3 regions of the Fructobacillus sp. ESL1117 genome follow, and region 2 is predicted to be linked to each of the others. Evidence: predicted binding sites of a transcription regulator. Region 2 holds the regulator's gene; each other region holds the start of a gene.
What was found. Region 2 encodes LexA, which represses DNA repair genes until DNA is damaged. Its sites were predicted from a motif close to CNAACANNTGTTNG; they were not measured.

Region 1: the regulator LexA is predicted to act here: its motif matches at 1,696-1,709, upstream of recA (recombinase RecA).
Region 3: the regulator LexA is predicted to act here: its motif matches at 2,016-2,029, upstream of uvrB (excinuclease ABC subunit UvrB).

The regions. Positions count from the first base shown of each region.
Region 1 covers NZ_CP196385.1:15,905-19,164, reverse strand. Annotated here, with positions in the region: gene ACSYSH_RS00105 (phosphate ABC transporter substrate-binding protein PstS family protein) at 1-334, opposite strand, end outside; gene recA (recombinase RecA) at 512-1,630, opposite strand; gene pgsA (CDP-diacylglycerol--glycerol-3-phosphate 3-phosphatidyltransferase) at 1,758-2,336, opposite strand; gene ACSYSH_RS00090 (helix-turn-helix domain-containing protein) at 2,344-3,213, opposite strand; gene yfmH (EF-P 5-aminopentanol modification-associated protein YfmH) at 3,222-3,260, opposite strand, start outside.
Region 2 covers NZ_CP196385.1:449,916-453,175, forward strand. Annotated here, with positions in the region: gene ACSYSH_RS01880 (tRNA1(Val) (adenine(37)-N6)-methyltransferase) at 1-21, opposite strand, end outside; gene ACSYSH_RS01885 (lysophospholipid acyltransferase family protein) at 91-726, shown strand; gene ACSYSH_RS01890 (YneF family protein) at 737-958, opposite strand; gene lexA (transcriptional repressor LexA) at 1,213-1,848, shown strand; gene ACSYSH_RS01900 (aspartate-semialdehyde dehydrogenase) at 1,960-3,051, opposite strand; gene thrC (threonine synthase) at 3,103-3,260, opposite strand, start outside.
Region 3 covers NZ_CP196385.1:763,061-766,320, forward strand. Annotated here, with positions in the region: gene uvrB (excinuclease ABC subunit UvrB) at 1-1,952, opposite strand, end outside; gene ACSYSH_RS03240 (LTA synthase family protein) at 2,065-3,260, opposite strand, start outside.

The sequences.
Region 1 (3,260 bases), 430 kb from region 2:
TTGCGACTCGATGATCAACTAAATTCTTTGTATCAATCCCCTTCTTTTCTTCAGCGAAGAGATCTGAATTCCCGAGGGAAACAGCCCCTTGCGCTATTTGCGACAGACCCGTACCACTTCCGCCACCTTGAACGGTAATGGAGACACCAGGGTGAGAACGTTGATAGTCCTCCCCAGCGGCTTCAACCAATGGTTGCAGTGCAGTTGAGCCAACTGCAGTAATGGGTGCGGTGTTGGCTTGCTTGTCTCGGTTTTGATAGGCAATTCCCAAGATGATGGCAAGTACAACGACGACAGAGGCCACTATCCATGACCCGCGATGCGATCTTTGCATGATTCCTCTTCTCCCAACTGGGTGCAAAAGATTATCCTACAACAACAAGTGTCCATTCCAAACTAATTTAAATAATTTGTGTGAAAATAAATCATTCACTTCAGTTAAGAACAAACACATTATAACAAAAAAAAGCGTTCTACAACGCTTTTTAATATTAATTTATTATTACTATTTCTAAATAATTGGTTCGTCAGTAAGCCCGTCGTTATCGTGATTTTCTGCACTTTTGCTATCACTTTCATCAGGGCCAGCAGCAACAGCTGGTTCATCGCCAATGCCATAAGCATTCCGCACTTGTGTGTAGATATCTTCCTTCAGAGCAACGTGCTCAGGGTCATCCAAATATTCCTTGGCCTTTTCGCGACCTTGGCCAATTCGTTCCCCATTATAGGCATACCATGCACCAGCCTTATCAATAATATCTTGATCAACAGCCAAATCAAGAATTTCACCAGTTTGTGAGATTCCCTTTCCATACATGATATCCACTTCAGCAACCTTAAAGGGTGGCGCAACCTTATTTTTCACGACCTTGACCTTGGTCAAGTTACCAGTAACATCGGAACCGTCTTTAATTTGAGTTGAACGACGAACCTCTAATCGAATCGTTGAGTAGAACTTCAAAGCTCGGCCACCTGGCGTTGTTTCGGGGTTTCCAAACATTACGCCAACTTTTTCACGGATTTGGTTAATAAAGATAGCAATTGTTCCCGTCCGGTTCAACGTTCCAGCTAGCTTTCGTAAGGCTTGCGACATCAACCGTGCCTGCAAACCAACGTGGGCATCCCCCATCTCACCTTCAATTTCTACACGGGGAACCAGGGCAGCAACGGAATCGACCACGACCATGTCGACGGCGCCAGATTGAACCAAGGCATCAGCAATTTCCAATCCTTGTTCACCAGTATCTGGCTGTGACAACAGCAACTCATCCTTTTTAACACCTAAAGCTTCAGCATACTTTACGTCCAAAGCGTTTTCGGCATCAATATAGGCAGCAGTGCCACCATTTTTTTGAATTTCAGCTACTGCATGCAAAGCAATCGTCGTCTTACCTGATGATTCAGGCCCATAAACTTCAATAATTCGTCCCTTTGGGTAGCCCCCAACTCCTAAGGCAACATCCAATTTGACGGACCCAGAAGGTGAGGTCTCTACCTGCGTTAAGGCATTATCGCCCAACGTCATGATCGAACCTTTTCCAAAGTTTTTTTCAATTTTCTTTAAAGCTTCATTTAAGGCAGCCTGACGGCCATCCTTCTTGTTATCATCGCTTGTCTTTTTTGCAACCATGCTTGATACTCCTTCAATGTCTATCAACAGTGTACGGACTTTTTCAACAAAATGCAAGGGTTTTGCGAACATTTGTTCGCGTTGTTTTTGTCTCTATTTTATTGGACGAAAAAAGCGCTTATAGCGCTTATAATCCGTCTGCAAAAACCGAGCGGCTTTTCCAGAAATATTCAATTCCTGAATAGATTGTAAAGCAAACGGCAATATACAAGAGCACTTGCCCGATTGGGAAGTCAACAAGGGCGAATGGCCAATCCTTCAAGTAAAGGAAGAAAATAGCAAACATCTGGGAAAATGTTTTAATCTTGCCAGGCCAGGCAGCAGCCATGACCGTTCCGTTATTTTCAACAACTAGAGTCCGTAGACCAGTGACCGCTAATTCCCGGATAACAATAACTGCAGTAATCCAGGCAGGAACTTGATGAAAAGCAGTCAGGTAAATCAAAGCAGTCATAACCAGAAGTTTATCAGCTAACGGATCAAAGAATTTACCGAAATTCGTAACCAAGTGCTTACGACGAGCAATTTGCCCATCTAAGAAATCAGTAATGCAAGCCACGGCAAAGACGATTGCTGCCAAGACCCATGAAAGGGTCAGGCCTATCTCAGCATTCAAAATTGTTGAACCCTTTGAGTAAATCAAAAGGAACATGAAAACTGGAATCAAGATGATTCGAAAGACCGTTAGTTTATTTGGTAGGTTCATTTTGTTCTCACTTATTCAAATTCAAGACAACGTTCCAGGTCGTTGGAGCTGGATTGGTTGGCAAGTTTGGCAAATCAATGTGTTGGTTGTTAATCGTTAAGTTCACGTGGCTCACTTGTGAAACTTGAATATTGACAATAGCCGTATTGGCTGGCACTTCAACACTTTTTTCATCAGTTTGATTCAACCAAGCGTTGTATAAGACCTTACCGGTTCCGTCAGTTACCTTAAACATCGAACCACCATTTTGACCTTTGGCTACAATAGTATGCGTATTAGCCAGTTGCCCACCTACAGTATAGGTGGTCGTCAACTGGGCGGTATTGGTGGTTGCAGTCCCGAGGTTAATGCCACTGTTCGCACTTGAGGAGGATACCATTGCTGACGATGATGACTGTGGTACCGATGACGATGCAACCTCAACTTGGTTACCACCGTTAGACGAATTGGAACCTGAACTGGCCCGTGTAACCACAAACCAAGCAACCAACAAAACGGCAACAACGATAATTGCAAGCCAAATTCTTGGAATAAAGCCACGGAAACGTGACTTAAAGGCCTCTGAATTATTAACCCCAGCTCGAACGACGCCATCTTCATCACGGTGTGCATGGGATAAATCACTAATTACCTGTGGATCAAATTCAACTTCATCAAAAAGTTCATCCGGGTTTAAACCAACAGCTGCTGCAAATTGCTTAGCAAATGCCCGAGCATAAAATTGACCAGGTAAAACATCCTGGTCACCATCTTCAATTGCTTGTAAGAAGCGAGGTTGAATTTTGGTCATCTCGGCCAACTGGTCGATTGTATAACCTTTTTCCAATCGTGCTTCTCGTAACTGTTGACTAACTTCGCTTGCTAAATATTCAGCCATTTTTTCTCTTACTTTTCTAATACTAAGCGAGTCAAACGACCACCTTC
Region 2 (3,260 bases):
TCGTAATTTTTCTGCTACCATGGTTTGTTGCAATATCTCCATAAACTAAGTAAAATTATTCTGTTAAGTCAATTAGAAAGGGACAAGCAGATGTTATTCTATCGCTTTATCCGGGTCTTTACTGTGACCTTTGTGGCCATTATTAATGGTCGCGTTACCTACCTCCACAAGGAGCGCCTACCAAAAAACGAAAATTATGTTTTGGTTGGACCACACCGTTCTTGGTGGGATCCCGTTTGGTATGCCATGGCGGCCTACCCAAAACGTTTCATTTTTATGGCTAAGAAGGAACTTTTCAAAAATCCCGCTTTGCGTGCCTTAATTACTACCTTGGGCGCCTTCCCAGTTGACCGGCGCAATGTTGGGGCCGATACCATCAAACATCCCGTCAACGAGTTAAAGGATGGCCAGCGCTCGCTCATCATGTTCCCAACCGGATCACGGCATTCTCAAAAGTTAAAATCAGGATCAATCCTGATTGCCAAGCTTTCAAAGAAGCCGATTGTCCCAGCAGTATACCAAGGGCCTGTGAAGTTTTCACACCTATTTAAACGCAATAATACCACAATTAATTTTGGTGAACCAATCGCAATTGACCCCAAAGCCCGCTTGACGGACGAAAAAATTGCCGAATACAATCAAAAGATTCAAGAATCCTTTGATGCTTTGGACAAAGAAATTGATCCAAACTGGGTTTACGTTGATCCAAAAGCACAAAAAAAATAAGCCGCTGGGCTTATTTTTTTTGTGCTTTGGCATTTTGCGCCTTCATTTGAGCCATCATCTGATTCAACTTCTTTTGTGATGGCTTCTGGCCCATTGACATCATCATTGATTTCATCATTTCTTCTGAAATCGGTGGGTTCTTCGCCAAGTATGACTTCATCGTAAAGCGGGCCAAGAAGAATCCCCCAACCAAACCAACGACCAAAGCCAAAATTCCAACTAATATAACCATTATTGGTCTCCTTTAACTACGAAAATCTATAAAATATTATAGCATAAAGGTTGGCTTGACAGTATCTTTTTACAAAAACAGTGGAAAACGAGTCGATAACTTGCATAAAACATCCCTTTATCCACTATTTTAAATTTAATCCCCTTTTTGTAATAAAATTTAATATTTCTTAAGCTTTTTTTGCGAACATTTGTTTGCTTTTCGAGTTAAAATTCGCTAAGATAAACATAGTAAATACAGGTAGGAAAGTACATATGGCAAGTTCTGATTCAAAACAAATTCAAGTCTTGAGATTTATTCACGACTATCAAAGTAAAAACGGTTTCCCACCCACTATTCGTGAAATTGGTGAAGCAGTCGGCCTATCTTCTTCTTCGACCATCCACGGTCACATTGCCCGTTTGATTAAAAACGGCTACCTTGAGAAGAAAGGCGAAGGAACCAAGGCTCGGGCGATTGAAGTAACACCAGCCGGTTTTGAAATTCTTGGTATTTCAGCCACTTCGGGCAAGATTCCACTCTTAGGATTAGTGACAGCTGGTCAACCAATTCTAGCAGTCGAACAAGAAGCAACCGAATTCTTCCCCATTCCAGAAAATCTAATTCCCTACGATGGTGATCTCTTTATGCTCAACGTTCGCGGTGAATCAATGATTAATATCGGTATTTTAGATGGCGACAAGGTGATTGTTCGTCGGCAACAAAATGCCGACAACGGTGATATTGTTGTTGCCATGAACGAAGACAACGAGGCCACGGTCAAGCGCTTCTTCCAAGAAGGCGGTCACTACCGCCTGCAACCAGAAAACGATACAATGGCGCCTATTATTTTGGAATCTGTGTCCATTTTGGGAAAAGTCGTCTCCCTTTACCGTGATGCTATTTACTAAAAACAACTTGCTCAAGGCTCTACTACAAAATGTAGTAGAGTTTTTTTAACCCCAAAATAGCAGCACTAAAAAAGCCACCAATTTTTCAGTCGGTGGCTCTATCAAAATTATTTATGCAAAGCTTGATTCCGCGGGGACACGGACCAGGTCCATTTCAACCAATGTTTGGGCAATTTCAACCGTATTCCAGGCAGCGCCCTTCAGCAAATTGTCAGAAACAACCCACAAGTGGAAAGCACCCGGATTTTCCAAATCAGGGCGAATGCGACCAACAAACGTTTCCCGCTTACCTTCAGCCAAAAGAGGTTGAGGGTAGGTTTGTGTGGCTGGGTCATCTTCAATAATCACGTTATCAACGGCACCAATTGCCTGACGAATTTGGTCAGGCGTCACGTTTTCGTCACCAGTATCAATATAGACACTTTCACCATGACCAATCATAACTGGCACGCGAACAGCCGTACCCGTCACCTTAATGTCCTTAGCATTCTTGTCGCCCAAGATAATCTTTTTCGTTTCATGGATCATCTTGTATTCTTCGTGTGTGTAACCTTCCTCTTCGAAGACATCAATTTGTGGCAGCAAGTTAAAGGCCAAGGGGAAATGCTTTTTATCACCCTTCACAGGTAAAACATGGGCTAACTCCGCCATGTTATCTCCCAACAAACGAGCCTGTGCTTCAGCCAAAACTTCGTCCATCGCTGCTTTTCCAGCACCTGAGGCCGCCTGATAAGTCGAAATAATCACCTGGTTCAAGCCAAATTGTCGGTAAACTGGGTCAAGCGCCATCACCAATTGCGTCGTTGAGCAATTAGGGTTAGCAATAATTCCTTGATGCTCCTTTAACGCAGCGGCATTAACTTCTGGGACGACCAATGGCACCTGATCATTCATCCGCCAGTAAGAAGAATTGTCAACAACAACCGCACCAGCTTTAACAGCTGCCGGAGCCAAAGTCTTTGAAGTTGATCCACCAGCAGAGGCCAGCACAAGATCAACATCAGTAAAGGAATCTTCCGTTGCTTCTGCAACGGTTAACTCCTGATTCTTAAAGCTGATTTTTTGACCGGCTGAACGAGCAGAAGCCAAAGCCTTGACCTCACCAACCGGAATCGTTGATTGAGCCAATTGGTCCAAAATTCGACGTCCAACAGCACCCGTTGCACCGAGTACCGCCACATTATAGGCTGTCTTTGCTACCATAAAAAATTCTCTCTTTCTTTTTTAAATGACATAATCATCAACATAAGAAAATCATTCTGTCTTCAAGGCGCTTTCAATTTGCCTTTGAATATCAGCTGCCTGAATAAAGGTCTGATGACGAATAGGTCGCTGGAATAAATTCTTCACTTGGTCAGGAATGGTCGTTTTGGTTGCTGCTGCCAAAGCAGTTAAGCCCCCTTCTCCTCCAA
Region 3 (3,260 bases), 310 kb from region 2:
TCAAAGTCTAAGCCCTTGGCTGCAGCCTTCATTTGGCTAGTTAGGTTTTCCAAAATTTCAGTCTGGTCTGACTTTGGCAAATCAGCAAAGTCAACTTGGGTCAAGTCAACGTCTTCAACTTCTTCAGCCGCCTTGCTTGCACTAATTAAGTCGCGAATTTCTTTTTTAATTGTTTGTGGCGTGATGCCATGTTCCTTGTTATAAGCCATCTGAATGTCACGACGACGAGCCGTTTCATCCATCGCCTCCTGCATCGCCCTTGTCACCTTATCGGCATACATAATCACGTGGCCGTTTGCATTTCGTGCAGCCCGACCAATTGTTTGAATCAACGAGCGAGGATTACGCAAGAAACCTTCTTTATCAGCATCCAAAATGGCTACCAAAGAGGTTTCGGGGACATCAATCCCTTCACGTAACAAGTTAATACCGACGAGCACATCGTACTTTCCCAATCGCAAATCACGGATAATGGCCGTTCGTTCAAGCGTCTTAATATCGGAATGCAGGTAAGCTACTTTAATACCAACGTCCTTCAAATAGTCCGTCAAATCCTCTGACATCCGCTTTGTCAGCGTTGTAATAAAGACGCGCTCATTGCGCTCTACCCGCAGGTTAATTTCACCGACTAAGTCGTCGATCTGCCCCATCACTGGGCGGACTTCAATCTCCGGATCGAGCAAGCCGGTTGGCCGGATAATTTGCTCAACAATGTCACGTTTGGGTACCCGAGAAAGTTCGTAATCACCTGGCGTGGCCGACATATAAATGATTTGATTAACATGTTTTTCAAACTCTGGTAATTGCAGAGGACGGTTATCTAATGCTGAAGGGAGACGGAAACCATAATCAACCAAAGTTTGCTTTCGAGCACGGTCACCATTGTACATTCCGCGCACCTGTGGCATCGTCACGTGACTTTCATCGACAACAAGCAAAAAATCATCGGGAAAGAAGTCAAGAAGGGTAAATGGTGGTTCCCCTTCTTTGCGTCCGTCCATCCAGCGCGAATAATTTTCAATTCCAGAAGTAAAGCCCATTTCATTCAACATGGCGAGGTCATATTCGGTTCGTTGCTTAATCCTTTGGGCTTCAAGAAGTTTTCCTTCTTTTTCAAATTTCTTGACCTGGTCTTCCATTTCCTGGCGAATACCAATCAGGGCTGCCTTCATCCGTTCATCATCAGTCATAAAGTGTTTAGCCGGAAAAATCGCCACATGGTCGCGTTCAGAAACAACTTGACCCGTCAAGGCTGAGATTTGTCGAATGCGGTCAATTTCATCGCCAAAGAACTCAACTCGCATGGCCAGCTCATCCTGGGAGGCCGGGAAAATTTCAATCACATCGCCGCGCACCCGGAAAGTTCCACGCTGAAAGTCAATATCGTTTCGAGTAAATTGAATGTCAACCAGGTCGCGCATCAATTGATTGCGACCATATTCGTTACCGACCCGCAAGGAAATCACGTGGTTTTGGTACTGGTGCGGGTCACCCAAACCAAAGATTGACGAGACTGAAGCAACAACAATCGTATCATTACGCTCAAAAAGTGAAGCGGTTGCCGAATTACGCAATTGGTCAATTTCGTCATTAATCGCGGAATCCTTCTCAATAAAGGTATCTGAAGAAGGAACATAAGCCTCTGGCTGGTAGTAATCATAATAAGAAACAAAGTATTCAACCGCATTATGTGGGAAGAATTCCTTTAATTCTGAATAGAGCTGACCAGCCAGGGTCTTGTTGTGTGACAGGACCAAGGTGGGCTTATTGTTTTGAGCAATCACATTGGAAATTGTAAATGTTTTCCCAGTTCCCGTTGCCCCGAGCAAAATTTGCTCCTTGACGCCATTTTTTAAACCCTTCACGAGTTTATCAATCGCTTTCGGCTGATCACCAGTCGGTTGGTACTTTGAAACGACTTCAAAGCTTTGATCTTTTTGCGGTGTAATCAAGATAAATCCTCCTCGCCTGGTAAAAAAATCATTCAGGAATATTATAACAAATATAACAAAAAACGAACACATGTTCTATTACTTGAACGTGTCCGTTTTCTTGTTTTGTTTTTTATTTCAACTCTGGTGCATCAGTCTTATAATCTGCTACAGTCGATTGGCCGTTACGTAAGGCTAAAATCGAAGTTGGACTCGACGACTGACTCGCCTTCAATGCTTTCAAGGTATTGGCCCTCGTATAGTCGTACGATTTTTTATCAATTTGGTGGAAGTTCCAACGGTTCTTATCAAAGCGAAGCAAATCACCTGTAATTACCTTATCCGAATTTGATAGCGATTCATCAACGTATGATTGCACTCGCTGCGCCGTTGCCTTTAACGCTGGATTATTATCGATTGACAATTTCTGACCAGTCTTACTATCGAAGTACTGGTTCTTATACTTTGTATAAGTTGGTGTCGTCCAATCACCATCACGGAAAGCAACAATTTGTGGATTTTGAGTTGACAACAAATCGTGACCGAACATGGTCATCCCTTCTGTTGAAACCCCCAAAAGGTTCATCAAAGTTGGCATCATATCGATTTCACCACCGTAGGTATCGTTGATTCCACCCTGCAAGCCAGTTGCATGAATCATGAATGGCACCTTTTGGAATTGGGCCAAGTCGTAATCGCTAACAGAAGTCTTACCCAATAATTTCGCAATGGCAGGCTTATGATTTTCAGAAATACCATAATGGTCACCGTACAAAACAAAGACAGAGTTATCGTACAAGCCAGCCTGCTTGAGATAAGCCATCAGTTCACCAAAAGCCTGATCAAGATAGTGCGCTGTTTGAACATAACCATCAACTGTAGTGTCACCAGTCTTTGTAGCTGGGAAATCAGTATCTTCCTTATCAATTTCATATGGGTAGTGGTTCGTCACCGTAATTAACTTGGCATAGAATGGCTGTGGTAACTGTTCGATATACTGAGCAGTATCCTTCAAGAAAATCTTATCCTTCATTCCATAACCAACGTTATAACTTGGCTTATCGCTATCCTTATAGAAGTTCTTTGAGAAGAAATAATTATAGCCAAAGGACTTATAAGTATTGTTTCGGTTCCAGAAGGTTGGCACATCACCATGAAAGGCGGCAGAAGTGTAGCCCTGTTGGCCTAGGATGGCCGGTGTCGCCTCAAAGGTATTGCTGGAACCGTACTTGGTCATTGCTGATCCGGTTGAAAGTCCGTACAAGGAATTTTCCTGCATCATTTCAGCATCAGATGTCTTTCCTTGTCCAACTTGGTTGTAGAAGTTAT